Regions from separate parts of the Streptomyces sp. NPDC037401 genome, predicted to be linked through region 2. Evidence: predicted binding sites of a transcription regulator. Region 2 holds the regulator's gene; the other holds the start of a gene.
The links. The regulator HrcA, encoded in region 2, represses chaperone genes, less so after heat shock. The targets are predictions, from matches to a motif close to TTNGCACTCNGNNNNNCNGAGTGCNAA.
Positions count from the first base shown of each region.

Region 1: a site for HrcA is predicted at 1,964-1,990, ahead of ACZ7H1_RS14325 (FmdB family zinc ribbon protein). Genes of this name have one in related genera too.

Region 1 covers NZ_JBVJWO010000011.1:205,219-220,575, forward strand. The annotation lists gene ACZ7H1_RS14315 (potassium/proton antiporter) at 1-117, shown strand, start outside; partial or broken gene ACZ7H1_RS14320 (MFS transporter) at 389-1,627, shown strand; gene ACZ7H1_RS14325 (FmdB family zinc ribbon protein) at 2,001-2,285, shown strand; gene ACZ7H1_RS14330 (S-methyl-5'-thioadenosine phosphorylase) at 2,380-3,213, shown strand; gene ACZ7H1_RS14335 (hypothetical protein) at 3,710-3,979, shown strand; gene mscL (large conductance mechanosensitive channel protein MscL) at 4,115-4,618, shown strand; gene ACZ7H1_RS14345 (hypothetical protein) at 4,620-4,820, opposite strand; gene ACZ7H1_RS14350 (NarK family nitrate/nitrite MFS transporter) at 4,852-6,273, opposite strand; gene ACZ7H1_RS14355 (DUF6755 family protein) at 6,276-6,644, opposite strand; gene ACZ7H1_RS14360 (Rieske (2Fe-2S) protein) at 6,641-7,294, opposite strand; gene ACZ7H1_RS14365 (4Fe-4S dicluster domain-containing protein) at 7,291-7,890, opposite strand; gene ACZ7H1_RS14370 (molybdopterin oxidoreductase family protein) at 7,899-10,223, opposite strand; gene ACZ7H1_RS14375 (MFS transporter) at 10,220-11,311, opposite strand; gene pflA (pyruvate formate-lyase-activating protein) at 11,382-12,218, opposite strand; gene pflB (formate C-acetyltransferase) at 12,322-14,592, opposite strand; gene ACZ7H1_RS14390 (MFS transporter) at 14,865-15,357, opposite strand, start outside.
Region 2 covers NZ_JBVJWO010000007.1:139,365-153,404, forward strand. The annotation lists gene ACZ7H1_RS08970 (PhoH family protein) at 1-268, opposite strand, end outside; gene ACZ7H1_RS08975 (PfkB family carbohydrate kinase) at 406-1,470, opposite strand; gene ACZ7H1_RS08980 (ribonuclease Z) at 1,681-2,586, opposite strand; gene ACZ7H1_RS08985 (histidine triad nucleotide-binding protein) at 2,593-2,952, opposite strand; gene ACZ7H1_RS08990 (16S rRNA (uracil(1498)-N(3))-methyltransferase) at 3,090-3,836, opposite strand; gene ACZ7H1_RS08995 (nitronate monooxygenase) at 3,833-4,909, opposite strand; gene dnaJ (molecular chaperone DnaJ) at 5,019-6,158, opposite strand; gene hrcA (heat-inducible transcriptional repressor HrcA) at 6,159-7,175, opposite strand; gene ACZ7H1_RS09010 (MBL fold metallo-hydrolase) at 7,338-8,063, shown strand; gene ACZ7H1_RS09015 (DUF3097 domain-containing protein) at 8,092-8,901, shown strand; gene hemW (radical SAM family heme chaperone HemW) at 9,075-10,307, opposite strand; gene ACZ7H1_RS09025 (AMP-dependent synthetase/ligase) at 10,356-12,245, opposite strand; gene lepA (translation elongation factor 4) at 12,429-14,040, opposite strand, start outside.

The DNA of each region.
Region 1 (15,357 bases), on a different contig from region 2:
GCCGTGGCGCGGGGCGGAAAGCTGGCCGGATGGCTGGGCACGGGTGAAGGAGGGCACAACGGCCGGAGTGCGGGTAATCCGGGCTCCAGAGGTCCTGGAAGACGAAGGACTCGTTAAACGCAGGTGAAGCCACCGCCTGTCGCTGTAATCACAGGTGCGCCTCGAGGCTTTCCCTGTACCATGAAGGCACACCAATCGACCAACTCTGCCTGACGCAGAGCTGGCGCGACCGCTCGGCGGCCGTGGCCCCCTCCCGCAGTGGGTGGCCCAGGTATCACTCGGTTCGGCGCATGAGGACAGCTCTCGGGGCTCCGTAGTACGGGTGCGGCTCACAAGGCCTGCACCGTCCGCAGACGGGAGCTCTACCAGGCGGCAGAAAGGCCAGGCCGTGACATCCGCGGTCACGACCGACAAGTCCCGAGCGGGCTACGGGCAACTGCTGCGCACGCCCGGTGCCCTCAGCTTCCTTCTCCCGGGGTTCGCCGCCCGGCAGCCGTTCGCCATGCTGACGATCAGCATCGTCCTGCTCGTCCAGCACACCACCGGATCCTTCGGCAGCGCCGGCATCGTCGCCGCCGTCACCGGCGTCTCCATGGCCGTGTTCGCCCCGCAGATGGGCAAGCTGGCCGACCGCTTCGGCCAGAGCTCCGTCCTGGTGCCGGTCGTCCTCGCGCACTCCGCCGCCGTGAGCGCCCTGACCGCGCTCGCGCTGCTCGGCGCCCCGCTGTGGGCGCTGGCGCTGGCCGCCGTGCCCGCCGGCGCCTCGGTTCCGCAGGTCGGCCCGATGGTCCGGGCCCGCTGGGCCGCCCGCCTGGAGGGCGAGCGCGCGGCGCTGCTGCCGACGGCCGCGGCCTTCGAGTCCGTGACGGACGAGTTCACCTTCGTCGTGGGCCCGGTGCTCGCGACCTTCCTGTGCACCCAGATCCACCCCTCGGCCGGTCTGATCACCGAGGCCACGCTGACCCTGCTGGGCGGCCTGCTGTTCGCCGCGCAGCGCGGTACGCAGCCCAAGCCCGTGGGCCGCTCCGCCGCCGCCGGTGAGCGACACGCCTCCGCGCTGTCCGTCCCGGGCGTGCGCGTCCTGATCGTGGCCTTCCTGGGCATCGGCGCCGTCTTCGGCGGCATGCAGGTGTCGCTGGCCGCCTTCTCCGAGGAGATCGGCAACCCCGGCGCGAACGGCCTGCTCTACGGCGTCTTCGCCGCGGGCAACATGATCGCGGGCATCGCCTGCGGTGCCATCGCCTGGAAGATCGGCCCGCGCCGCCGCCTGATCCTCGGGTACATCGGTCTGACCGCTGCCGCCTCCGTCCTGTGGGCCGTGCACTCCACGGTGCTGCTGGGCGCCCTGGGCCTGGTCGTTGGTCTGTGCATCGCTCCGGCCCTGATCACGGGCTACACGATGGTGGAGCGGCTGGTTCCGGCCGCGTCGCGCACCGAGGCCTTCACCTGGCTGACGGGTGCGGTCGCCTTCGGGCAGGCCGCCGCCGTCACCACGGCCGGGCGGCTGACGGACGCGCACGGCTCCAGCGCCGGGTTCCTGGTGCCGCTGGGGGCCACCGTGCTGGCGCTGGCCACGGTGCTCGCGCTGCGCTCGCGGCTGGCGCCGAAGGCCCCGAGCCGGATCGTCGGCTCTTCGTCGGAGGCCTCGGACGCATCGGAGCCGGCGGAGTCGCCGGAGCTCGCGGAGGCGCTGGAGCTTGCGGAGCAGGGCGCGCACGCCGCCGCCGGGGACGCCCCCGAGGCTGTCGCGAAGAATGCTGCGCAGCCCGGCGTGAAGACTGCCGCGAAGACCGCCGCCAAGACCGGTCCGAAGGCTGCGGGGAGCAGTGCGCCGAAGGCTCCCGGGAACTCCCCCCGGGCCTCGCTCGAGCGCCGCTCGAAGCCGGCGGCCGAGCGTGGCATCGGTCACCGCGTGCCGGTGACGGTGGACTGATCCGGCGGAATACGTCACCATGGAGCGTCGTTAGCACTCATTGAGTGAGAGTGCCAGGAGGAAATTCGTGCCGACCTACCAGTACCAGTGCACCGAGTGCGGCGAAGGCCTCGAGGCGGTGCAGAAGTTCACCGATGACGCTCTGACCGAGTGCCCGAACTGCAAGGGACGCCTGAAGAAGGTGTTCTCCGCGGTAGGCATCGTCTTCAAGGGCTCGGGTTTCTACCGGAACGACAGCCGTGGCGCGTCGTCCAGCAGCACTCCCGCCTCGAAGCCGGCCTCGACCACGTCGACGGCTGCTTCGAGCCCCGCTCCGGCCGCCCCGGCGCCGAGCAGCACTCCGGCCGCCTGAGCGCGCCGACAGCTTCACGAAGGGCCCCGCAGCCGTCACCCGGCAGCGGGGCCCTTCGCATGTCCGTGCGACGACACGACCTAGGGTGGGACACATGGTGAACGCAGAGATCGGCGTAATCGGCGGTTCGGGTTTCTACTCCTTCCTGGAGGACGTCTCGGAGCTCCAGGTGGAGACTCCGTACGGCGCCCCCAGCGACTCCCTCTTCCTGGGTGAGCTCGCCGGGCGCCAGATCGCGTTCCTGCCCCGCCACGGACGCAGCCACAAGGTCCCGCCGCACAAGATCAACTACCGGGCGAACCTGTGGGCGCTGCGCTCGGTCGGCGTGCGCCAGGTGCTGGGGCCGTGCGCGGTGGGCGGCCTGCGGGCCGAGTACGGACCGGGCACCCTCCTGGTGCCGGACCAGCTGGTCGACCGTACGAAGAACCGCACGCAGACCTTCTTCGACGGGGAGCCGCTGCCGGACGGCACGGTTCCGAACGTCGTGCACACCACCTTCGCGGACCCGTACTGTCCGGTCGGGCGGGCGGCGGCGATGGGGGCGGCGCGCGGGCGCGGCTGGGAGCCGGTGGACGGCGGCACGATGGTGGTCGTCGAGGGTCCGCGGTTCTCGACCCGCGCCGAGTCGCGGATGCACGCGGCGATGGGCTGGTCCGTGGTCGGGATGACCGGCCACCCGGAAGCGGTGCTCGCCCGTGAGCTGGGGCTCTGCTACACCTCGATGGCGCTGGTCACGGACCTGGACGCGGGCGCGGAGACCGGTGAGGGCGTGTCGCACACCGAGGTGCTGAAGGTGTTCGGCGAGAACGTCGGCCGACTGCGCGAGGTGCTCTTCGACGCGGTGGCGGCGCTGCCGGCGACGGAGGCGCGCGCCTGCCTGTGCACGCACGCGCACGACGGCTGGGACCTGGGGATCGAGCTTCCGTAGCCCTGGGGGGTGAGGGTGGTTTCCACAGGCTGGGGGTCATCCACAGGCGCGAGCGGGATCGTGGGGGGTCGCGGATCGTGAGGGGTGTCCGGGCGACGGGTCCGGACTCCGAACCCCTTCACGACGGGCGGTGGTCGGCATGTCCGGCACGACTCCTCGATTCCCCTCCTCCCCCTTCTCCTCCTCTTCTTCCTCCGGCTCGCCCGCTTCCTCCGCTTCCCCTGCTGCTACTGCCTCCTCCGCATCTGCGGTTACGCCGCCTCCCTCGTCTCCGTGTCCGCCGCCCCGCGGGGTCCCGGACTTCGCCCCGCTCCGGGTGGGGCGGGGCGGGGACCGGCTGCGCAGGGCGGTCCGGCGCAGGCGGCGGGTGACGGCGGCTGGGCTCGCGGTGGCTGCGGCCGCCCTGGCGGCAGCAGGGCCCGAGGCACAGGCCTCGCGCAGTGAGCCACCGCCCCCGCCGCCGGCTGCCGCGCCGCCTGCCGCCGCGGTGCGGCTCGTGTCCGCGCCCGTGCGGATCGCGGACGCGGCGACGGTGCGGCTGCTGCGGCGCGGGGACCGCGTGGACGTGGTGGCCGCGGGCGGCGCCGGCACGGACGCGGGCCGGACCCGGGTGGTGGCGGTGGCGGCTCTGGTCGCCGAAGTGCCGCGGGCGGACACGGGCGTTGGGGACGGCGGGGCGCTGGTCGTACTGTCCGTGCCCCGCGAGACCGCGCGGACGCTGGTGGGTGCGGGCGCGGTGTCCCGACTGGCGGTGACGCTGTGTTGATTCGCACGCGCGCACGGTCAAGTCAGCTGAACGCGGGGGCCGATTGGACAGCTCTCACCCGGACTGCCGTAGTTTTCGGAACCGTTGGCTCCGTGTCCTGCTGCCGATGTGACACACGTGAAGAGAGGCTCAGTAGTGAGCGAGAAGAAGAAGGAGAGCATCCTGGCGGGCTTCAAGGCCTTCCTGATGCGCGGCAACGTGGTCGACCTGGCGGTGGCCGTCGTCATCGGTGCCGCGTTCACGAACATCGTGAACTCCATCGTGAAGGGCATCATCAGCCCGCTGGTCGGCGCCATCGGGACCAAGGACCTGAACAACTACTCGTCCTGCCTGAAGGACCCGTGCGAGACGAACGCCTCCGGCGATGTCGTCTCGGGTGTTCCCATCATGTGGGGTTCGGTGCTCGCGGCGACGCTCAGCTTCGTGATCACGGCCGCGGTCGTGTACTTCCTGATGGTGCTGCCGATGGCGAAGTACCTGGCCAAGGTGGAAGCCCGCCGGAGGGCCAAGGAGGGCGTGCAGGAGACCATGGAGATCACCGAGCTGGAGGTCCTCAAGGAGATCCGGGACGCTCTGGTGGCGCAGCGCAACGCCGAGGGCGGTGGCGCGGGGTCCCAGGACCGCCCGGCCACGAGCTGACTCAGAGGTGGTGCGGCGGCTTCTCGTCGAGGAAGCGCGCCAAGTCGGCCGCACTGTCGCTGCCGGCGGGAGGCCGCTCGCCCCACCCTCGGTCCGTATCGTCCGCGGACTGCCTGTCCAGCGGATCGTCGAAGTCCAGCGCGGGCTTCGGCCGGGAGTCGTGCTTCGACGGGCGCGGTCCGGGGGTGGGGGCGGTGCTCATGCCTCCAGGGTACGGCGGGGGCCGGGCGGGGTCAGCTGGGTGCCTCGGCGCCCTTGCGGGCGTAGAACCACCAGCACACCGCAAGACACGTGGCGTAGAAGACGATGAAGCACCACAGCGCGCTCGTGACGTGGAAGTTCGCGAACATCGCCGGGATGAAGAAGAAGCCGTAGGCGGCGATGGCGGAGGAGAAGCCGGTGACCGCGCCGGCCTCCATCTCGGACTGCTTGAGGGCCGCGGCCTGGGCCTCGGGCCCCTTCCCCTCGGCGGCGCGGGCGTGCTGGTCCCGGAAGATCACGGGGATCTGGCGGAAGGTCGAGCCGTTGCCCAGTCCGGAGAAGAAGAAGGCGGCGAGGAAGCCGGTGAAGAAGGTCCAGAAGCTGCCCTGATCGGATCCCGAGGGGAGCGCGAAGATCACGACGACCAGGGAGGCCGCCATGCCCACGAACGACAGCAGGGTGACCCTGGCACCGCCGATCTTGTCCGACAGCCAGCCGCCCGCCCAGCGCATCAGCGCGCCGATGAAGGGGCCGATCCACGCGTAGGTGGTGGCCTGGTAGCCCTGGGGCTCGAAGTTGTCCTTGATCAGCAGGGGCAGGCCGGCGGCGAACCCGATGAAGGAGCCGAAGGTCCCGACGTAGAGCCAGGTCATCAGCCAGTTGTGCTTGCGCGTGAAGATGATCTTCTGCTGGCTGAAGGGGGCCGCGGCCACCTTGAGGTCGTTCATCAGGAACCACGCCAGCAGGGCCGTGATCACCAGCAGCGGCACCCAGAGGAAGGCGCCGTTCTGCAGCCAGATGTCGGTGTTCTCCTTGGCGTCGTGCTGCGGGCCGCCGGCCGGGGCGCCGAGCACGGCGGCGGTGACCACGAGCGGGGCGAGCAGCTGGACCACGCTGACACCGAGGTTCCCCAGGCCGCCGTTGAGGCCGTTGGCGCTGCCCTTCTCCCGCTTGGGGAAGAAGAAGCCGATGTTCGCCATCGAGGACGCGAAGTTGGCGCCGCCGATGCCGCACACCGCGGCGATGAGCACCATCTCCCAGTAGGGGGTGCCGGTGTCCTGGAGGGCGAAGCCCAGCCACAGCATCGGCACGACGAGCACGATCGTGCTGAAGGCGGTGAACCTCCGCTCGCCGAAGATCGGGCCGATGAAGGTGTACAGGATCCGGAAGGTGCCGCCCGTGATGCCGGGGACGGCCGTCAGCCAGAAGAGCTGCGACTTGGAGAAGCCGAAGCCGACGTCGCCCAGCTTGACCACGGTCACCGACCAGACCTGCCAGACCACGAATCCGAGCATCAGCGCCGGAACCGAGATCCACAGGTTGCGCTGGGCGACCCTGCGGCCGGTGGACTGCCAGAACGCGTCGTCCTCGGGGCGCCAGTCGCCGATCGTGGACCCCGGACGGTAGCTGTCCGCCCGGTGTGGCCGGGCCTCGGTGTTGGTGCGTATGGCCATGGTCATCGGTCCTTCGGGTCGAGGCTCCACAGACCGAGCACGACGAGGAAGGACAGGACGAGGAATCCTGCTCCCCACCAGGCAGTGCCGGTGTCGCCCTGCATCCATTCGTTGACGGTCACCGTCAGCGCCCACAGCTGCCCGACGACCACGGTGAGCGCGAGGGCGAGCCGGGCGGTCAGCTTCGAGGAGCGCTCGGGCTCCTGCTCGCTGCCCGCGCCGGGCCCCGGACCGGTGTGCCGGATCCGCGGGTCGCCGTAGCCGCTCGTCGCGCGGATCTGGGGGTAGCGCTCCCGGACCGGACGGTTGAGCCGCGGCTGGGCGCTGCCGGGTTGGTAGTCGGGCCGCGGCGGCACCTGTGGATCGCTCATGTCCGCCTGCTCTCGGTCGGGCGGTCCGCGCCGGGACAGCCGAGCCTGACGGCCATCTCGGGGCGGGATTCGCCGAACTGCCGGCACAGGGCTTCCTGGGCCGGCTCCCCCGACCGGGCGGTTGCGACGGCCCAGACACTGCCGTCGATCTCCTCGGTCAGGAAGATCCTGGGGAGCGGGCGGGGCGGCGGGCCTGCGGTGACCTCGCCCGTGCGGACGTCGAACACGCCCTCGTGGCACGGGCAGTACAGCTCGCCCTCGCTGCCGCGGTCCTCGCGCCAGAGCACGGCGCAGGCCAGGTGGGTGCAGACGGCCGAGTAGCCGACGAGGGTGCCGTCCTGCAGCCGGACCGCTACGGCCCGATCCTCGTCCCCCGGGAAGCGGAAGGCCACGGACTCCCCCGGCATGAGCTGGTCGGTGACCTTCTTCGCCGGGGGCGCCTCCTCGCTGTCGCCGTGCCGGTGCAGGATGCCGGAGGCCACGCCGATGCCTCCGACGGCGAGTCCGCCGGAGACGGTGGCCACGATCCGCAGGTAGTCGCGGCGGGTGGTGAGGGAGTCGGCGCTGATGCGGTCGTGCAGCTGCTGCTGTGCCTCGTCGCCGCCGGTCTCGCCGCCGGGCGCCGGTGCGGGCTGTTGGGTCACGCTCATCGGACGTCCACCCCGTTGACTTCGACCACCGGGAGGCCGCCCGGCACCGGCCACTGCACCTTGTCGGCGGGCACGACCATCGCCACACCGGTGTTGACCACGACATCGCCGAAGGTGAAGGAGTCGGCGACCTGCACCCCGGGGCGCTCCGCCTGGAGCTCCTCGAGGGTGCCGTAGAACAGCGCCCCCGTCGGGCAGACGGTGGCGCACATCGGGGCCAGGCCGTAGGCGGTGCGGTCGTAGCAGAGGTTGCACTTCATCTGGAGCTTCGCCTGGAGGTCGATCTTCGGGACGCCGAAGGGGCAGGCGTTGACGCAGTTGGCGCAGCCGATGCAGCGGGTGGTGTCGGCCTGCTGCACCACACCGTCGGCGGTCACCAGGATCGCGTCGGCGGGGCAGACCTCGGCGCACGGGGCGACCGGGTCCGCGCAGTGCATGCAGACGGTGGGAAGGGAGGCGACGGACCGGCCGGGCTCGGTGTAGTCCAGGTGGATCATGGACTTGCCGCGGTGCGAATCGCATTCCCGGCAGGCCGAGACGCAGGCTTGGCAGCCGATGCAGCGCCCCGGGTCGATGAAGATCGTTTTTCCCATCATGGGGTGGCTCAGCTCCTCTCTGCCGTGCCACGGCCCTGCGAGGACGTGGGCGGCAGGGGGTCGGTGCGGGACACCTGGGTCTCCGGGTAGGCCTCGCGACCGGGGGCCGTGGGCGGCGGGGGTACCTCGTCGACCCGTTCCGCCGCTTCGATCCGGGCGGCGCAGACCTTGTACTCCGGGATCTTCGAACGGGGGTCGAGGGCATCGATCGTCAGGGCGTTCGCGGACGTCGGGACGGGCCAGTGGTAGGGGATGAAGACGGTGTCGGGGCGGATGGCCTCGGTGACCAGGGCGGGGAACACCTCGCTGCCGCGGCGGGTGACGACGCGCACGGGGTCGCCGTTGCGGAAGCCGTGCGAGGGGTGGACCTCGACCCAGGGGCGCGGGGTCTGTTCGACCAGTGCGCCCAGGCGGCGGGTCTGGTTGCCGGAGAGGAAGTGCGCGACGGTGCGCCCGGTGGTGAGCGAGAGGGGGAACTCCTCGGTGTAGGCGTCCATCGGCGGATGCCATTCGACGACCTGCAGGTGGATCTTGCCGTCGGGGTGGTAGGTCTTCCCGTCCTCGAACAGCCGGGGGGTGCCCGGGTGGTCGACGGAGGGGCAGGGCCAGGCGAGGCCGCCGGTCTCCTCCAGCCGGTCGTAGGTGATGCCGTAGTAGTCGTTGACGGTTCCCGCCGAGGCGATGCGCAGCTCCTCGAACACCTCGCGGGAGCCGGGGAAGTCGAACTTGTCCCCCGCACCGAGGCGCTTGGCGAGTTCGCAGAGCACCCAGGTGTCGGTGCGGACGCCGGAGGGCGGCTCCTGGGCCTTGTTGTGCTTGACCACCCGGGCTTCGGCGTTGGCCATCACGCCTTCGTCCTCGGCCCAGGTGGTGACGGGGAAGACCACGTGGGCGTTGGCCGCGGTTTCGGAAAGGAAGAAGTCGAATTGGGCGTGGAACTCCGTGGCGTCGTACCCCTCTTTGACCACTGCGTAGTTGGGCAGCGAGACGAAGGGGTTGTTGCAGACGCCGATCAGGCCGCGGATCTCGCGGCGCTGCATCTGCCAGACCATTTCCATCATGGAGGTGCCGGCGGGCGGGAGCTCGGACTCCTCGATGCCCCAGATCTCGCAGATCTGCCGGCGGTGCTCCTCGTTCGTGATCGAGCGGCCGCCGGGGAGGAGGTCGGCCTTCTGGCCGTGTTCACGGCCGCCCTGGCCGTTGCCCTGGCCGGTGATGGTGCCGTATCCGGCGCCGGGCTTGCCGATGTTGCCGGTGGCGACGCACAGGTTGATGACGGTGAGGCAGTTCTCGACGCCCTGGGAGTGGTGCTCGATGCCCCGGGCGTGCCAGGCCATCGCCCTCTCGGCGCCGGCGAAGGTCCGGGCGACCTGGACGATCTGCTCGGCGGGGATCCCGCAGATCCCGGCGGCGCGCTCGGGCGGGTACTCGGCGACCTTGTCGCGGACCTCCTCCCAGCCGGTGGTGTGGGCGCCGACGTACGCCTCGTCGTCCAGGCCCTCCTTGACCACCACGTGCAGGACGGCGTTGAAGAAGGCGGCGTCGGTGCCGGGCTTGAGGGCGACGTGGATGTCGGCGGTGCGGGCGATGGCGGTCTCGCGCGGGTCCACCACGATCAGGGTGGCCCCCCGGTCCCGGGCTCCCCACAGGTACTGGGTCATCACGGGGAAGCACTCGCCCACGTTCGACCCGGCGATCAGCAGGCAGTCGCTGAGGAGGATGTCGGAGAAGGGGTTCCCGGCCCGGTCGATGCCGAAGGCGAGCTTGTTCGCGCCCGCGGCGCTGACCATGCACAGCCGGCCGTTGTAGTCCACGTGCCGGGTCTTGAGCGCGACGCGGGCGAACTTCCCCACGAGATACGTCTTCTCGGAGAAGAGGCTCGCGCCACCGAGCATCCCGAAGGCGTCACGCCCGTACTGCTCCTGGATGCGTTTGACCTCGGAGACAGTGAAGTCGAGCGCCTCGTCCCAGGAGGCCTCGCGGAAGGGTTCGTCGCGGGAGCGGCGCAGCAGCGGACTGGTGAGCCGGTCGGGGTGGTTGACCTGCTGGTAGGCGTTGATGCCCTTGGGGCACAGCCGCATCCGGTTGATGTCGTGGTTGCGGGGTTCGACGCCGAAGACCTTGCCGCCGCGGTCGACGCGGAGGTACATGCCGCACTGGACGCCGCAGAAGCAGCAGTGGGTGGGGACGAGCGTCTCGCCGTTCTGGTCGGCGTGCCACTGGTCGGCGGGGATCCCGCCCGCATCACGGAAGTTGCGGGTCCCGGGCGGGGCGATGGAGGGGTCGATGGGGAGGGGCTGTGACGGGGGCGGCGACTGGAGGGCGGCGGTCACTTGAAGCCCTTCTTGACGTGGCTGAGGTAGGCGTTGCCGCGCAGCACGCGCTTGCAGCGGGGGCAGTACTCGGCCCATTCGTCGAAGTCGAGCTTCAGGTCGCGCATGGTGCCGCGCAGGTTCTCCACGTACGGCGCGGTGTCGACGGGCTCGCCGCAGCGCTTGCAGGCGAAGACCTGTTCGTCCTGGCGGGCCGTGTACTTGAACAGCTGCATGCCGACGGCGGCGGGCCGCTGGACGATGTGGAAGAACTTCCCGAAGGGGATGTAGATGAGGGTGAAGACGACCGAGACCATGTGCAGGATCGCCAGGAACTCGTACCCGCCGCCGTGCAGGAAGATCGACGAGAAGGTGAGGAGGAGTCCCGTCACGGAGATGACGATCAGCAGGATCAGCGGCAGCAGGTCGTAGGCGAACCGCTGGCCCGTGATGGCACCGCGGTCCTTCATCCGGCGCCACAGGAAGTACGAGGCGCCGGGGATGACCAGGACGGCGGCGACGTCCAGGCCGTGGAACATCAGCCAGCCGAGGACGTTCAGCGAGTCGAAGCCGAGCACCTTGATGCCCCAGATCCGCATCTCGTATCCGGGTCCGGAGCCGCTGCCCGAGGTGAAGGTGAACCAGCCCCAGGTGAGCGGGAAGGTGATCAGCGCGGCCAGGATGCAGCCCCAGAAGATCATCTGATGGGCGGCCCAGCGGGCGTGCGAGCGGGCGCCGAGGAACTTCTGGAAGCCCAGGTAGGTGGCGATCATCTTCGGCAGGGCAGTGGGTGCCTTGCGGAAGTTGGCCGCCGAGAAGAGGCTGCCGAAGCCCTTCTTGAACAGCCGCCGTGCACCGGGGGCGGAGACCCACACCGTATAGCGGTAGGTGACTCCGAAGGCGAGGAAGACCGTCGCGACGGCGTACGGCAGCAGGGCCGAGTCGAAGTCCCGCAGGAGTCGGCTGCCCAGCACGATGGCGATGACGAGCAGGAGGGATACGGCGGTGCCGGCCATGGCGGCCCGTGCGGTGACGGAGCGGCCGGCCGGCGGCGGCTGGGACGGCACCGGAGGCGGTGCGGCGGCGACTGCTTCTGAGGGCTCGGACACAGGACCACGCTAGGTGGCCTGTACCGTTTCGGCCCGTTATATGGATCTTACGGGTACTCCGATCGGATGATCAGACGGCAGTCAGGCCCTGTGCCGCGAAGACCGCCTTCGCCTCCGCGACCTGCTGCGGGGTCGGGGACGGTGTGCCGTGAAGGGTGAAGTTCATGTCGAGGGCCTGCCACTTGCCCTCGCCCAGCTTGTGGAAGGGGAGGACGTCGACGCGGGAGACGTTGCCGAGGGAGCCGGCGAAGCGGGCCACGCCGTCGACGTTGTCCGGGGCGTCGGTCAGGCCGGGGACCAGCACGAACCGCAGGTGCACTTCCTTCCCGAGGCCGGCCAGGCGCCGGGCGAAGTCCAGGGTGGGCTGGAGCGGGCGGCCGGTGACCTTGCGGTAGGTCTCGCGGTCCCAGGACTTGATGTCGAGGAGGACGAGGTCCACGTCGCGCAGCAGGGCATCGGTGGCGCGGGCGCCGAGGAAGCCGGAGGTGTCGAGGGCGGTGTGGAGGCCCAGTTCGTGCTTCATCCGGTGCAGCAGTTCGCCCGCGAAGACCGGCTGGAGCAACGGCTCGCCGCCGGAGAGGGTGGCGCCGCCGCCCGAGGCGGCGATGAACCGCGTGTACTTGCGGGCCTCGGCGATGACGTCGTCGGCCGAGGTGCGCTTGCCGGCCCGCATCCGCCAGGTGTCGGGGTTGTGGCAGTACAGGCAGGTCAGCGGGCAGCCGGAGAGGAAGGTGACGAAGCGGGTACCGGGGCCGTCGACTCCGGTGGACAGGTCCCAGGAGTGCACCGAGCCCTCGCTCGGGCGCTGGGTGGCTGCGGCTGCCGGGGTCGCGGGACGGGCGGACGTCGCGCAGGGCGCCGGGGCCGCGGGGCCGACGGGGAGGTTCGGGCCGAGGAGGACGGTCATGGCAGGTGCTCCAGCTTCCGGGTTCCGAAGGACTGGCCTGGTGTCGCACGGCCCCGTGGCCGGGGCGAGGCCCGGCCGCGGGCCGCGCGGACTGCGGGGGCTCTCAGAGCGAGCCGTGGAAGGTGCGGTTCAGGACGTCGAGCTGCTGGTCGCGGGTCAGCCGGACGAAGTTCACCGCGTAGCCACTGACCCGGATGGTCAGCTGCGGGTGGTTCTCGGGGTGCTCCATCGCGTCCTCGAGCACGTCGCGGTTGAGGACGTTGACGTTCATGTGGAAGCCGTCGCCGGCCATGTAGCCGTCGAGCACGCCGGCCAGGTTCGCGATCCGCTCCTCGGGGGTGCGGCCGAGGCCGTCGGGGGTGACCGTGCTGGTCAGCGAGATGCCGTCCTCGGCGTCCTCGTACGGGAGCTTGGCGACCGACAGCGCCGAGGCGACGTAACCGTGGCTGTCGCGGCCGTTCATCGGGTTGGCGCCCGGCGAGAAGGGCTCGCCGGCGCGGCGGCCGTCGGGGGTGTTGCCGGTCTTCTTGCCGTAGACGACGTTGGAGGTGATGGTCAGGACGGACTGGGTGTGCTCGGCGCCCCGGTACGTCGGGTGCTTGCGCACCTTCTTCATGAACTCCTCGACCACCCACACCGCGATGTCGTCGACCCGGTCGTCGTTGTTGCCGTAGGCCGGGTAGTCCCCCTCGACGGTGTAGTCGGTGACGAGGCCGGTCTCGTCGCGGTGGGCGGTGACCCTGGCGTGCTTGATGGCGGAGAGGGAGTCGGCGGCGACCGACAGGCCGGCGATTCCGCAGGCCATCGTGCGGCGCACGTCGCGGTCGTGGAGCGCCATCTCGATGCGCTCGTACGCGTACTTGTCGTGCATGTAGTGGATGACGTTCAACGCGTGGACGTAGACGTTCGCGAGCCACTCCATCTGCTCGTCGAACTTTCCCAGGACCTCGTCGTAGTCGAGGACCTCGGAGGTGACGGCGCCGGTGTCCGGGCCGACCTGGGCGCCGGACTTCTCGTCCCGGCCGCCGTTGATCGCGTAGAGGAGGGTCTTGGCGACGTTCACACGGGCGCCGAAGAACTGCATCTGCCTGCCGACCGGCATCGCGGAGACGCAGCAGGCGATGGCGGTGTCGTCGCCGAAGCGGGGGCGCATCAGCTCGTCGGACTCGTACTGCACCGAGGAGGTGTCGATCGAGACCCGGGCGCAGAACTCCTTGAAGCCCTGGGGCAGCTGCGGCGACCAGAAGACCGTCATGTTCGGCTCGGGGGCCGGGCCGAGGTTGTACAGGGTCTGGAGGTAGCGGAAGGAGGTCCGGGTGACGAGCGGACGGCCGTCCTCGCCCATGCCGCCGATTGACTCGGTGACCCAGGTCGGGTCGCCGGAGAACAGCTCGTCGTACTCCGGGGTGCGCAGGAAGCGCACGATGCGCAGCTTGATGATGAAGTCGTCCACCAGCTCCTGGGCCTGCTCCTCGGCGAGGAGGCCGGACTCGATGTCGCGCTGGAGGTAGACGTCGAGGAAGGTGGAGGTGCGGCCGAGCGACATGGCCGCGCCGTTCTGCTCCTTCACGGCCGCGAGGTAGGCGAAGTAGAGCCACTGGACGGCCTCGCGGCCGGTGGCGGCCGGACCGGAGATGTCGTGGCCGTAGGACGCGGCCATCGCCTTGAGCTCGCCCAGGGCACGCATCTGCTCGGAGAGCTCCTCGCGCAGCCGGATGGTCTCCTCCAGCGGGCGGGGGCCCGCCGGCAGGACGTCGAGCCCGGCCTTCTCCTCCTTCTTGACGGCGATCAGGCGGTCGACGCCGTAGAGGGCGACGCGGCGGTAGTCGCCGATGATCCGGCCACGGCCGTAGGCGTCCGGCAGGCCCGTGACGACTCCGGCCTTGCGGGCGGCGCGGATCTCGGGGGTGTACGCGTCGAAGACGCCGGCGTTGTGGGTCTTGCGGTAGTCGGTGAAGACCTTCTCCAGCTCCTCCGAGACCGGGTAGCCGTAGGTCTCCAGGGCTCCGGCCACCATCCGCCAGCCGCCGTTGGGCATGATCGCGCGCTTGAGCGGGGCGTCCGTCTGGAGGCCGACGATCAGGTCCTTGTCGCGGTCGATGTAGCCGGGGGCGTGGGCGGTGATCGTCGACGGGATGTCGTACGCGACGTCGTGGACGCCCTTCTCGCGCTCCTCCGGGAACTTGTCCGTGATGGCCTTCCACACGGCGGTGGTGCGTTCGGTCGGGCCCGCGAGGAAGGAGTCGTCGCCTTCGTACGGCGTGTAGTTCTGCTGGATGAAGTCGCGGACGTCGATGGCGTCGCGCCACGGTCCGCCCCTGAAGCCCTTCCAGGCCGCGCCGTTCACCGTTGCTTCCGCAGGAGTGACAGTCATCGCCCGCACCTTCCGAGTTGCCTCATTGCTTGTCTCCATTGCACTCCTTTTGATCGATCATCCGGCGCGGCATTGGTCCCCACCTGAGGCCCGAAGGTCCCCACGCATGCCCGCCCACGTCGTCCACACCCCCGCCGACCTGGCACTTCGAGAAGGCCTTAGGCCCCTGGAGCATTTGTGAATGTGTTCACAAGAAACCCCGGAAAGCACCCGTTCCCCGCCCCGGGGAACGGACCGGGACGGGGACGGGGAGACGGCGGAAGGAGCACCGGTCAGCTGGGGGCCTCGGCACCCCTGCGGGCGTAGAACCACCAGGCCACGACCACACAGCTGGCGTAGAAGGCCACGAAGCCCCACATCGCGCTCGTCACCGCGAAGTTCGCGAACATCGCCGGGATGAAGAAGAAGCCGTACGCGGCGATCGCAGCGGTGAACCCCGTCACCGCACCCGACTCGATCTCCGCCTGCTTCAGCGCGGCGGCGTACTCCGGGGTGCCCTCCGTGAGGCCCTTCAGGTGCTGACCCCGGAAGATCACCGGGATCTGCCGGAAGGTCGAGCCGTTGCCGATGCCGGAGAAGAAGAACGCCGACAGGAAGCAGAAGAAGAAGCCGAAGAAGTGCCCGGAAGAGGAGCCCGCCGGAAGGAAGTTGATGACACCGATGATCGAGCCCGCCATTCCGGCGAAGGACAGGATCGTCACCCGCGCACCGCCCAGCTTGTCGGCGATCCAGCCGCCCGCCCAGCGCGCCAGCGCGCCCAGCGCC
Region 2 (14,040 bases):
CGTCCTCCGTCATCGGCTGCCCGGTGCGGAGCACCAGCATCATCTCGTCGAACAAGCGCTGGATCAGTGCGACTTCCGCCGCGTCGCCGATCGCGCTGACCTGGTTGCCCCGCACGTGGATGTCGGCGGCGGGGAACGCCCTCTCGATCACGCGCAACAGGGCGTCACCCGAGCCGAGCACCATCACCATCGGGTGCTTCGCGGGAACGGTGAAGTGGGCTCGTGCCTGTCCCGGCGCGGGGATCCTGTCCGTGGGTGTCTGAGTCATGGGCCGGCTCTGTGGCCTGCACATACCTCCCGTCATGAGGTCTCGCCGTTCGACGACCTCTGTGACTTCCAAGCGTACGACGCCGCCGGACCGATCCCGAGGGGTTTTCCCGCCCCCCGGAGGGGCGGGGACCGCGGTCACGCGGAGTGGCGGAAGCCGATGGTCGGGACCGCGCGGGGGCGCGGCGAGCAGGGGCTCTCCGAGGGCAGCAGGTCCTCCAGGAAGGCGTACCGGCCGCGCAGCTCGGGCGGCACCTGCCGCCACCAGGCCGCGACCTCCTCCCAGCCGGGGGCCGACAGGGAGCCGCCGAACTCCTGGACCGACAGGGCGGCCGTCAGCCCGGCGAAGGCGAGCCGCTCGGCGAGCGGCCAGCCCGCGAGCGTGCCGGTGACGAAACCGGCCACGTAGACGTCACCGGCGCCGGTGGGGTCGAGGGCCTCGACGGTGATCCCGGGGACCTCGGCCGTCTCGCCGGTGCGCCCGTCCACGGCGTACGAGCCCTCGGCGCCCATGGTCACGACGGCGACCGGCACCCGCTCGGCCAGGGCGCGGGCGGCCGCGCGGGGGCAGTCGGTGCGGGTGTAGCGCATCGCCTCGCCGGCGTTCGGCAGGAAGGCCTCGCAGTGCTCCAGGCCGCGCAGCGCGTCGAGGTCCCAGCGCCCGCTGTCGTCCCAGCCGACGTCGGCGAAGATCCGGGCGCCCCGGCCGGCGGCGGAGGCGAGCCATTCCTCCTGGCGGCCGGGCTCGAGGGAGGCGACGGCGGCGCGGGCCCGGGGCGGGCAGTCCGGGAAGGGGCCCGGCCCGGCGGGCGGGGGTGCCTCGTGGCCGTGGGAGACCATCGTGCGCTCGCCCTCGTAGGCCATCGAGACGGTGACCGGGGAGTGCCAGCCGGGGATGGTCCGGGACATCGAGAGGTCGATGCCCTCGCCCTGCTCCAGGGCGTCCCAGCAGTACTCGCCGTAGTGGTCGTCCCCGAAGGCGGCGGCGAGTGAGGTGCGCAGGCCCAGGCGGGCCAGTGCGGTGGCCATGTTGGCGACGCCGCCGGGGCTGGAGCCCATGCCGCGGGCCCAGGACTCCGTACCGCGCACCGGGGCGGAGTCCAGGCCGGTGAAGATGATGTCCAGGAAGACCGTGCCGGTGAGGAAGACGTCGCAGCCGGGGTCCTGCGGGGCGCGCAGCCGTCTCAGCGGGTCCACGGGCACGCGGGGCGGGTGGTGCTGTCCGTTCCGACTGGTCACGTTGTGTTCCCCGTCCTGAGGGGTCGTTTCTGCAGGGCCAGAAATGCGCCAGGAAGACCGTCGGCCTTTCCCTCACAAGACCGACCCAAACACAGTGTGGCTCAGATCACTCCCGAATCTCTCGTCTCCCCGCTTTTCATCCACCTCCCGCCGGCCCCGGCCGTCGGGAGGCGCTCAGCTCCGCTTGGGCAGCGGGACCCGCAGGAGGTCCTGGGCGACGGTCAGTTCGCCCTCGAAGCCGGCCGCGCGGGCCTGCCGCTCGAACTCGTCCGGTTCCGGGTAGCGCTGCGAGAAGTGGGTCAGTACGAGGTGCCGTACGCCCGCCTCCCGCGCGACCCGGGCGGCCTGCCCCGCGGTCAGGTGGCCGTGCTCGGTGGCGAGCCGTTCGTCCGCGTCGAGGAAGGTGGACTCGATCACCAGCATGTCGCAGCCCTGGGCGAGGGCGTCCACGCCCTCGCAGAGCCTGGTGTCCATGACGAACGCGAAGCTCTGGCCGGGCCGGGCCTCGCTGACCTGGGCGAGCGTGACGCCGCCGAGCTCTCCCTCGCGCTGGATGCGGCCGACGTCCGGGCCCGCGATCCCGTGCCGGGCGAGCAGCTCGGGGATCATGCGCCGGCCGTCGGGCTCGGTGATGCGGTACCCGAAGGATTCGACGGGGTGGCTCAGCCGCCGGGCCTCCAGCCGGTACGAGGGGCCGTCCGCGAGCACCCCGTCCGCGGCGACCGGCTCCTCGTCGATCACCACGGTCTCGCGGTACGCGGTGGCGTGGCGCAGCCGGTCGTAGAACTTCTGCCCGCTTGCCGGGAAGTGGGACGTGACGGGGTGCGGGACCCGGTCGAGGTTGATCCGCTGGATCACCCCGGCGAGGCCGAGGGAGTGGTCGCCGTGGAAGTGCGTGATGCAGATCCGGTTGATGTCGTGCGCGGCCACTCCGGCGCGCAGCATCTGCCGCTGGGTGCCCTCGCCGGGATCGAAGAGGATGCCCTCCCCGTCCCAGCGCAGGAGGTAGCCGTTGTGGTTGCGGTGCCGGGTCGGGACCTGGCTGGCGGTCCCGAGCACCACGAATTCGCGTACGGACACGGCTGCTTATCCGGGCGGCCACTCGAGGCCGCGTCCGCCGAGGACGTGGGCGTGGGCGTGGAAGACGGTCTGGCCGGCGCCGGCGCCGGTGTTGAAGACGACGCGGTACCCGCTGCCGTCGACCTTCTCCGCGGCGGCGATCTCGCCGGCCTCGCGCAGCACGTCCGCGGCGAGGGCGGGCTCGGCGGCCGCGAGCGAGGCGGCGTCCGGGTAGTGCGCCCGGGGGATCACGAGGACGTGGGTGGGGGCTTGCGGGTTGATGTCGCGGAACGCGACCGTGGTCTCCGTCTCGCGCACGACGGTCGCCGGGATGTCCCCCTTGACGATCTTGCAGAACAGGCAGTCTGCCTGCGGTTCGCCTGCCATTGGCTTCGCCTCCCGTAGCGTTGATCGGCTACGGGCATCGTAGCCGCCCGCCCACCCGCGCCCGGCGGTCGACGGGGTCCGCCTCAGGCCGCTCTCGAGTGCGACTGCGGCCCGGCCGGAACCGGTCCGACGACGACCTACGACCAGCGGCCGGTGCGGGCGAGCAGGACGGCGGCTGCGGCCGTGCCGGCCGTGGAGGTGCGCAGGACGGAGCGCCCCAGGCGGTACGGGCCCGCCCCGGCCTCCGCGAACACCGCCAGCTCCTCGGGCGACACACCGCCCTCCGGTCCGACGACCACGACGATCGAGCCGGTCCGCGGCAGCTCGGCGGCGGCGAGCGCGCCGCTGTCCAGGTCTCGGTCCTCGTGCAGCACCACGGCGAGGTCGGCGGTGGCGAGCAGCGCGGCGACCTGCTTGGTGGACATCGCCTCCGCGACCTCGGGGAAGCGGACGCGCCGCGACTGCTTCCCGGCCTCGCGGGCGGTGTTGCGCCACTTGGCCAGGGACTTGGCGCCCCGGTCGCCGCGCCACTGCGTGATGCAGCGCGAGGCCTGCCAGGGCACGATGGCGTCGACGCCGGTCTCCGTCATGGTCTCGACGGCCAGTTCGCCCCGGTCGCCCTTCGGCAGGGCCTGCACGACCGTGATCCGGGGCGCGGGCTCCGGTTCGGTGCCGGCCGCCCGGACGTCGACGACCAGCCGGTCCTTGCCCTCGGCCGCCGTCACGACGCCTTCCGCCCAGTCGCCCAGGCCGTCCGTGAGGACGACCTCCTCGCCCGGCTCCAGCCGCTTCACGGCAACGGCATGCCGGCCTTCGGGACCGTCCAGGACGAATCCGGGCCCGGCAACGGGCACCTTCTCGACCACGAACACGGGGGCGGTCATGACGCACTCCTCATCTGCAACGCACTCTGTGCCTCGGCCAGTTCGGCCGCGAGCACCTCCACCAGCTGCCCGGCGGGCAGGGCGCGGGCCAGCCGGTGGCCCTGTCCGGCCCACAGGGCCATTCCCTGCGGGTCGCCCGCCTCGGCCGCGGCCTTGCGCAGCCCGGTGGTCAGATGATGCACCTGCGGGTAGGCGGCCGGAGCATAGGGGCCGTGTTCGCGCATGAAGCGGTTGACCAGTCCGCGCGCCGGGCGGCCCGAGAAGGCCCGGGTCAGCTCCGTGCGGACGAACAGCGGGTCCGTCATCGCCTGCTTGTGCAGGGAGTTGGCGCCGGACTCGGGGCAGACGAGGAAGGCCGTGCCCAGCTGGGCGGCCTCGGCGCCCGCGGCGAGCACGGCGGCGATCTGCGCGCCGCGCATCAGCCCGCCCGCCGCCATGATCGGGAGCGCGACGGCCTCGCGTACCTGCGCCACGAGCGGAAGCAGTCCAAAACCGGTGCCGTCGGCCTGGGGGTCGTCGCGGTGGGTGCCCTGGTGGCCGCCCGCCTCGATCCCCTGCACGCACACGGCGTGCGCCCCGGCGGCCTGCGCGGCGCGCGCCTCCTCGGCCGAGGTGACCGTGACGACGGTACGGGTGCCCGCCCGCCCGAGCGCGGCGAGCGTCGCGGGGTCCGGGCAGCCGAAGGTGAACGAGACCAGGGGCACGGGGTCGTCGAGCAGGATCGCGATCTTGGCGTCGTAGCCGTCGTCGCTGCAGGCGAACACGTCCGTGCTGAGCGGGGTCTCGTACCAGCTGGCCTCGCCGGCGAGCTGTCCGCGGTACGCCTCGACCGCGGCGGGGTCCACCTGTGCCTGCTGTGGCATGAAGAGGTTGACGCCGAAGGGGCGGCCGGTGAGCGCGCGCAGCCGCTTGATCTCCTGGTACATGCCGTCGGCAGTTTTGTAGCCGCCGGCGAGGAAGCCGAGTCCGCCCGCGCCCGAGACGGCGGCGGCGAGTTCGGGGCAGGAACCGCCGCCTGCCATGGGAGCCTGCACGATCGGGCACTGGTAGAGACCGTTCAGCGCGGAGGACATGACCGCATCGTGCCATGTCCCCCGCACCAGGCCGAATCGGGGCATTCGTCTGGCATAGTCCGCCGGACGGAACCCGCCACCGCCGGATCAGAGGCTTCCGGCGGCTCCGTCAGCGGCCGTTGAACGCGTCCTTCAGCCGGGAGAACAGCCCCTGCTGACCGGGCTGGAACTGCCCCAGCGGGCGCTCCTCGCCGCGCAGCTTCGCGAGCTGGCGCAGCAGGTCCTCCTGCTGCGGGTCCAGCTTGTTCGGCGTCTGCACCTCGACGTGCACGATGAGGTCTCCGCGGCCGCCGCCGCGCAGGTGCGTGACGCCCCGCCCGTGCAGCGGGATCGACTGGCCGGACTGGGTGCCGGGCCGGATGTCGACCTCTTCCATCCCGTCCAGCGTCTCCAGCGGGCACTTCGTGCCCAGCGCAGCCGCTGTCATCGGGATGGTCACCGTGCAGTGCAGGTCGTCGCCGCGCCGCTGGAAGGTGGGGTGCGGCAGCTCGTGGATCTCGACGTACAGGTCGCCGGCGGGGCCGCCGCCGGGGCCGACCTCGCCCTCGCCCGCGAGCTGGATCCGGGTGCCGTTCTCCACACCGGCCGGGATCTTGACCGTGAGGGTGCGGCGGGAGCGGACCCGGCCGTCGCCCGCGCACTCGGGGCACGGGGTCGGGACGACGGTGCCGAAGCCCTGGCACTGCGGGCACGGGCGCGAGGTCATGACCTGGCCCAGGAACGAGCGGGTGACTTGGGAGACCTCGCCGCGGCCGCGGCACATGTCACAGGTCTGGGCGGAGGTGCCGGGCGCGGCGCCCTCGCCGGAACAGGTCGTACACACGATCGCGGTGTCGACCTGGAGGTCCTTGGTGGTCCCGAAGGCCGCCTCGTCGAGCTCCAGCTCGAGCCGGATCATCGCGTCCTGGCCGCGGCGGGTGCGCGAGCGCGGACCGCGCTGGGAGGCCTGTCCGAAGAAGGCGTCCATGATGTCCGAGAAGTTACCGAAGCCGCCGGCTCCGAAGCCGCCCGCGCCGCCCCCGCCGCCGGAGGCCGAGAGCGGGTCGCCGCCGAGGTCGTAGACCTGCTTCTTCTGCGGGTCCGACAGCACCTCGTACGCGGCGTTGATCTCCTTGAAACGCTCCTGCGTCTTGGGATCGGGGTTCACGTCCGGGTGCAGCTCGCGCGCGAGCTTCCGGAAGGCCTTCTTGATCTCGTCCTGCGATGCGTCGCGGCGCACGCCGAGTACGGCGTAGTAGTCCGTGGCCACTTACGACTCCGCCAGGATCTGTCCGACGTAACGTGCCACTGCGCGTACCGCTCCCATCGTTCCGGGGTAGTCCATGCGGGTCGGTCCGACCACGCCGAGTTTGGCGACTGCCTCGCCGCCCGAACCGTAGCCGACCGAGACGACGGACGTGGAGTTCAGTCCTTCGTAGGCATTCTCATGCCCGATGCGTACGGTCATGCCCGATTCGTTGGCCTCGCCGAGCAGCCTGAGCAGCACGACGTGCTCCTCCAGGGCCTCCAGCACCGGCCTGATCGTCAGGGGGAAGTCGTGTCCGAAGCGGGTGAGATTGGCGGTACCGCCGATCATCAGCCGCTCCTCGGTCTCCTCGACCAGGGTCTCCAGGAGCGTGGCGAGCACGACCTGGACGGTCGCCCGGTCCTCCGGCTCGAACGACTCCGACAGGTCCTGGACGAGCTGCGGCACGTCCGCGAACCGGCGGCCGACGATCCGGCTGTTGAGCCGGGCCCGCAGGTCGGCGAGGGAGGTCTCGCCGAACGGCGCAGGCGCGTCGACCATCCGCTGCTCGACCCGGCCCGTGTCCGTGATCAGGACGAGCATCAGCCGGGCGGGCGCGAGCGCGAGCAGCTCCACGTGGCGGACCGTGGAACGGGTCAGCGACGGGTACTGCACCACGGCCACCTGCCGGGTCAGCTGCGCGAGCAGCCGCACCGTGCGCCCGACCACGTCGTCGAGGTCGACGGCGCCGTCCAGGAAGTTCTGGATGGCCCGGCGCTCGGGAGTGGACAGCGGCTTGACGCCCGCGAGCTTGTCGACGAAGAGCCGGTAGCCCTTGTCGGTCGGGATGCGTCCGGCGCTGGTGTGCGGCTGGGCGATGTAGCCCTCGTCCTCCAGCACCGCCATGTCGTTGCGCACGGTGGCGGGCGACACGCCGAGCTTGTGGCGCTCGGTGAGCGCCTTGGAGCCGACCGGCTCCTCCGTCCCGACGTAGTCCTGGACGATGGCGCGCAGCACCTCGAGTCTGCGTTCGCTGAGCACCCGCGCACACCTCCAGCTGTGATGCCTGTTCGTTTTCCGCTGCCGTACCGGATCCGGTTCCGACTGGCACTCGGGGCGTACGAGTGCCAGAGATCCCCCGGTCAGTGTACGGCGGGGAGGTACGCCCCTAGCAAGGGCGGCCCGTCAGGGTAGCGTCGCCGCATGGACGTCCGTTGGGAAGAGGCAGGCTGGGAAGGGCTGACCGGTCGCACCGGCCGGCGACGGCTCCCGGTGTGGGACTGCACGGTGGGACTGGTGGTGGGAGACGACTCCGTGCTCCTGATCGACCCGGGATCGTGCGTCCGCGAGGGCGCCGAGATCCGCGCCCAGGCGGAGCGGATGGCGGGTCGGCGCGTGACCCATATCGCATTCACGCACGGACATTTCGACCACGTTCTGGGTGCCGCGGCCTTCTCGGGGGCCGAGGTGTTCGGCGCGGTGGGCCTGGACTCCTCCTTGATGACGGGCCGCGAGCTGCTCCGCGAGAGCGCGGTCCGGCACGGGCTGGCGGCCGAGGAGGCCGCCGAGTCGACGGAGCTGCTGATCCCGCCCCGCCACCTGGTCTCGGGCGAGTGGACGCTGGAGCTGGGCGGCGTGCAGGTGCTGCTGGCGAACGTCGGCCCCGGGCACACCCGGCACGATCTGGCGGTGTTCGTACCGGGCAGCCGCGAGGTGGTGTTCTGCGGCGACCTCGTGGAGGAGTCCGGCGAGCCGCAAGCGGGGCTGGACGCCGTGAAGAGGCAGTGGCCGGCCGCCCTCGACCGGCTGCTCTCGCTGGGCGGCGAGGACGCCGTCTACGTGCCGGGGCACGGTGCGGTGGTGGATGCGACTTTCGTCCGTGCGCAACGCGCCACACTGGCCGAGCGCTTCGGCGTGTCGCCTTCCTGAACCGGCGGCCCTCCTTAGTGTCGTCCGAATGCGCGAGTATTCACCCGACCTGACCCCGCCCTGGAAGCGCAGCGCCGCCCGGCCGGTGCCGCAGGTGCCGGCGGACACCGACCTGGTCGTCGAGGAGGCGGGCACCGGCTTCTGCGGGGCGGTGGTGGCCTGCGAGGGCGGCACCGTGACCCTGGAGGACCGCTTCGGCAAGCGCCGCGTCTTCCCCCTGGAACCGCGGGGCTTCCTGCTGGAGGGCGCGGTGGTGACCCTGGTCCGCCCGTCCCGCGCCCCGGCCGCGCCGCTGCGCACGGCCTCGGGCTCGGTGGCCGTGCCCGGCGCCCGGGCCCGGGTGGCCCGCGCGGGCCGGATCTACGTGGAAGGCCGCCACGACGCGGAACTGGTCGAGCGGGTGTGGGGCGACGACCTGCGCATCGAGGGCGTGGTCGTGGAGTACCTGGAGGGCGTCGACGACCTCCCGAAGATCGTCGCGGAGTTCGCCCCCGGCCCGGACGCGCGCCTGGGCGTGCTGGTCGACCACCTGGTCCCGGGCTCGAAGGAGTCCCGCATCGCGGCCTCGGTGGTGCACCCCGAGGTCCTGGTCGTGGGCCACCCCTACATCGACGTCTGGCAGGCCGTGAAGCCGTCCTCGCTGGGCATCGCCGCCTGGCCGTCCGTCCCCCGCGGCACGGACTGGAAGACGGGCGTCTGCCGGGCCCTGGGCTGGCCGGAGAACACGGGCGCGGCCTGGCAGCACGTCCTGTCCCGCGTCCACACGTACCAGGACCTGGAGCCGTCCCTCCTGGGCCGTGTGGAAGAACTGATCGACTTCGTCACGGCCCCGTCCTGAGACAACCCAGGCCCGCCCCGGAGGCCGGCCCGGCCCCGCCCGGCGCACCCCCAGCCCCGCCGGCGTTTGAGGCGCCGCCGGACGCCGGCCCGGTACCCCCCAGCCCCGCCGGCGTTTGAGGCGCGGGGTCCGGGGCGGAGCCCCGGGGAAGGGGGCGCGGCGGCGGAGCCCCCTCAGTCCACCAGGTCCCGGACCACCGCGTCCGCCAGCAGCCGCCCGCGCAGCGTCAGCACGGCCCGCCCGTCCTCGTACGGCCCCGCCTCCAGCAGCCCGTCGGCCAGCGCGCGCCGTGACGCGTCGAGTCCGGCCGGCGCCAGCAGGGACAGCGGGCAGCCCTCCAGCAGCCGCAGCTCCAGCAGGATCCGCTCGACGCGCCGGTCCTCCGCCGCCAGCAGCTCGCGGCCCGCGCCGGGCGAGCGGCCCTCGGCGAGCGCGGCGGCGTACGCGCCGGGGTGCTTCACGTTCCACCACCGCACGCCGCCCACGTGGCTGTGGGCGCCGGGGCCGGCGCCCCACCAGTCCGCCCCGCGCCAGTACAGCTCGTTGTGCAGGCAGCGGCCGGCCTCGGAGGTGGCCCAGTTCGAGACCTCGTACCAGTGGTACCCCGCCTCCGCGAGCACCGAGTCGGCGATCAGGTAACGGTCCGCGTGGACGTCGTCGTCCGTCATCGGGACCTCGCCGCGCCGGATCCGGCGGGCCAGCTGCGTGCCCTCCTCCACGATCAGCGCGTACGCCGAGACGTGGTCGGGGCCGGCGCCCAGCGCGGCGTCGAGGGAGGCCCGCCAGTCGTCGTCGGACTCGCCCGGGGTGCCGTAGATCAGGTCGAGGTTCACGTGCTCGAAGCCCGCCGCACGGGCCTCGCCGACGCACGCCTCGGGGCGCCCGGGGGTGTGCGTGCGGTCCAGGACCTTCAGGACGTGCTGCCGGGCGCTCTGCATGCCGAAGGAGATCCGGTTGAAGCCGCCGGCGCGCAGCTCCGCCAGGTACGCCGGGTCGACCGACTCCGGATTGGCCTCGGTGGTCACCTCGGCGTCGGGCGCCAGCCCGAATTCGTCCCGCACGGCGGCCAGCATCCGCACCAGGTCGGCCGCGGGCAGGAGGGTGGGCGTGCCGCCGCCGACGAAGACCGTGCGGACCTCGCGGGGGTCGTCGCCGAGCACCTTGCGGGCCAGCCGGATCTCGTCGACGAGCGTCTCGGCGTAGTTGTCCCGGGAGGCCAGGACGCCGCCCGTACCGCGCAGCTCGGTCGCGGTGTAGGTGTTGAAGTCGCAGTACCCGCAGCGCGTGGCGCAGTACGGGACGTGCAGGTAGAACCCGAGCGGCCGGTCCCCCGCGCCCGCCAGGGCGTGTGCGGGCAGTGCCCCGTCGTCGGGCATGGGCTCACCATCGGGCAGTACGGAAGGCATGGGGCCATTCTCCCGCACTGCCCGGCGGCACCGGACCGTCCGCGGTGGCTAGGCCTCGCGGGTGCCCGTGTACATCTCGTCGATGAGGGCCTTGTACTCGCGCTCGACCGCCGGCCGCTTCAGCTTGAGGCTGGGGGTCAGCTCGCCGTGCTCGACGTCCAGGTCACGCGGCAGCAGCGCGAACTTCTTGATCGTCTGCCAGCGCTGGAGACCGGCGTTCAGGGTGTCGACGTAGCCCTGGATCAGCTCGCGGGTCTGCGGGGCGGCCACGACCTCGGCGTACGACTTGCCCTCGAGCCCGTTGTCCTTCGCCCAGGCCAGCAGGGCGGGCTCGTCGAGCGCGATCAGGGCCGTGCAGAAGTTCCGGTCGGCGCCGTGCACCAGGATGTTCGAGACGAACGGGCACACCGCCTTGAACTGGCCCTCGACCTCGGCCGGTGCGACGTACTTGCCGCCCGACGTCTTGATCAGGTCCTTCTTGCGGTCGGTGATCTTCAGGTAGCCGTCGGCGGACAGCTCGCCGATGTCGCCCGTGTGGAGCCAGCCGTCGGACTCCAGCACCTCGGCGGTCTTCTCCGGCAGGCCGTGGTAGCCCTCCATGATGCCGGGGCCGCGCAGCAGGATCTCGCCGTCGTCGGCGATGCGGACCTCGCAGCCGGGGAGCGGCTTGCCGACGGTGCCGGTGCGGTACGCCTCGCCCGGGTTGACGAAGCTGGCGGCGCTGGACTCGGTCAGGCCGTAGCCCTCGAGGATGTGGATGCCCGCGCCGGAGAAGAAGTAGCCGATCTCGGGGGACAGGCCCGAGGCGCCCGAGACGGCGGCGCGCAGCCGGCCGCCGAAGGCCGCCCGCAGCTTGGAGTAGACGAGGGCGTCGGCGACCTTGTGCTTGGCGGTCAGGCCGAAGGGCGCCGAGGCGGTGCCGGTGCGTCGGAAGTTGTCCTGCGAGACCTTCGCGTACTCGCGGGCGACCCCGGCGGCCCACTGGAAGATCTTGTACTTGGCGCCGCCGGCGGCGCGCGCCTTGGCCGCGACGCCGTTGTAGACCTTCTCGAAGATGCGCGGGACGGAGGCCATGTAGGTCGGCTGGACCACCGGCAGGTTCTCGATGATCTTGTCGACGCGGCCGTCGACGGCGGTGACGTGCCCGACCTCGATCTGGCCGGAGGTCAGGACCTTGCCGAAGACGTGCGCGAGCGGCAGCCACAGGTACTGGACGTCGTCCGGACCGATCAGGCCGGTGGCGGCCATGGCCTTTGCCATGTACGACCAGTTGTCGTGCGGGAGGCGGACGCCCTTGGGGCGGCCCGTCGTACCGGAGGTGTAGATCAGGGTGGCGAGCTGGCCGGAGGTGATGCCGGCGATGCGCTCCTTCACGCTCTCCGGGTGCTTGGCGAGGTACTCCTTGCCGCGGGCCTCCAGGTCGGCGAGGGTGAGCACCCAGCCCTCGGGGTCGCCCTCGGCGGGCTCGGCACCGGCCGGGTCCATGACCACGACGTGGGTGAGGCCCGGCAGGTCGGCGCGGCGCTCGCGCGCCTTGGCGAGCTGTGCGGCGTCCTCGGCGATGAGCACCCTGCTCGCGGAGTCGGAGAGGATGAACGCCGACTCCTCGGCGTTGGTGCTCGGGTAGATCGTCGTCACCGCCCCGCCCGCGCACATGACGCCGAGGTCGGCGAGGATCCACTCCACCCGCGTGTTGGACGCCAGCGCGACCCGGTCCTCGGACCCGAGGCCGAGGTCGATCAGGCCGGCGGCGACGGCGAACACGCGCTCCGCGGCCTGTCCCCAGCTCAGCGACTTCCAGTCGTCCGGCCCCTGGCCCGAGGCCGAGGGGACGGGGAACCGGTATGCCTCCGCGTCCGGGGTGGCGGCGACGCGCTCAAGGAAGAGGGCCGCCACGGAGGGCGGGCGGTTCTCGATCAAGGTCTGTGTGTCGCTCACGACATCCTCCGGACCACGCGGTGAGACGTGGGTTAACTGGCGAGTAACCATCGAGCAGTGATCAGGCTAGAGGCTGTCCGCCCGGTGCGTAAGAGGCCGCGAGCGGCCGCTTTATAACGAACGGGCCCCCATGCTGCGGCATGGGGGCCCGTACGTCACTGCTTGTCCGGAGGCTGGTTCTGGCTACTTCTTGCCCTTGGCGCCGCCGGATTCGTCGCTGGACAGCACCGCGATGAAGGCCTCCTGCGGGACCTCCACGGAGCCGACCATCTTCATGCGCTTCTTGCCTTCCTTCTGCTTCTCCAGCAGCTTCCGCTTACGGGAGATGTCACCGCCGTAGCACTTGGCGAGGACGTCCTTGCGGATGGCGCGGATGGTCTCGCGGGCGATGACGCGGGAGCCGATGGCCGCCTGGATGGGCACCTCGAAGGCCTGCCGCGGGATGAGCTCGCGCAGCTTGGCGACCAGGCGGACGCCGTAGGCGTAGGCGGCGTCCTTGTGCGTGACGGCGGAGAAGGCGTCGACCTTGTCGCCGTGCAGCAGGATGTCGACCTTGACCAGGCTGGAGGCCTGCTCGCCGGTGGGCTCGTAGTCGAGGGAGGCGTAGCCGCGGGTCTTGGACTTCAGCTGGTCGAAGAAGTCGAAGACGATCTCGGCGAGCGGGAGGGTGTAGCGGATCTCGACGCGGTCCTCGGAGAGGTAGTCCATCCCGAGGAGGGTGCCGCGGCGGGTCTGGCAGAGCTCCATGATCGAGCCGATGAACTCGCTGGGCGCGAGGATCGTGGCGCGCACGACCGGCTCAAACACGTCCGAGATCTTGCCCTCGGGGAACTCGCTCGGATTGGTGACGGTGACTTCCTTGCCGTCTTCCATCACGACGCGGTAGACGACGTTCGGCGCGGTGGCGATCAGGTCGAGGCCGAACTCGCGCTCCAGGCGCTCGCGCACCACGTCCAGGTGGAGCAGGCCGAGGAAGCCGACGCGGAAGCCGAAGCCGAGCGCGGCCGAGGTTTCCGGCTCGTAGACCAGCGCGGCGTCGTTGAGCTGCAGCTTGTCCAGGGCCTCGCGCAGGTCCGGGTAGTCCGAGCCGTCGAGCGGGTACAGACCGGAGAAGACCATCGGCTTCGGGTCCTTGTAGCCGCCGAGGGCCTCGGTCGCGCCGTTGTGCAGGCTGGTGATGGTGTCACCGACCTTGGACTGACGGACGTCCTTCACGCCGGTGATGATGTAGCCCACCTCGCCGACGCCGATGCCGTCGGCCGGGGTCATCTCCGGGGAGGAGACGCCGATCTCCAGCAGCTCGTGGGTCGCGCCGGTGGACATCATGCGGATGCGCTCGCGCTTGTTGAGCTGGCCGTCGACCACACGTACGTACGTCACGACACCGCGGTACGAGTCGTAGACCGAGTCGAAGATCATCGCGCGGGCCGGGGCGTCCTTGACGCCGACCGGGGCCGGGACGGTGGCGACGACCTTGTCGAGCAGGGCGTCGACGCCGAGACCGGTCTTCGCGGAGACGCGCAGGACGTCCTCGGGCTGGCAGCCGACCAGGTTCGCCAGCTCCTCGGCGAACTTCTCCGGCTGGGCGGCCGGCAGGTCGATCTTGTTCAGGACGGGGACGATCGCGAGGTCGTTCTCCATCGCCAGGTACAGGTTGGCGAGGGTCTGGGCCTCGATGCCCTGGGCCGCGTCGACCAGCAGGATGGTGCCCTCGCAGGCCGCGAGCGACCGGGACACCTCGTAGGTGAAGTCGACGTGGCCCGGGGTGTCGATCATGTTGAGGATGTGGGTCTTG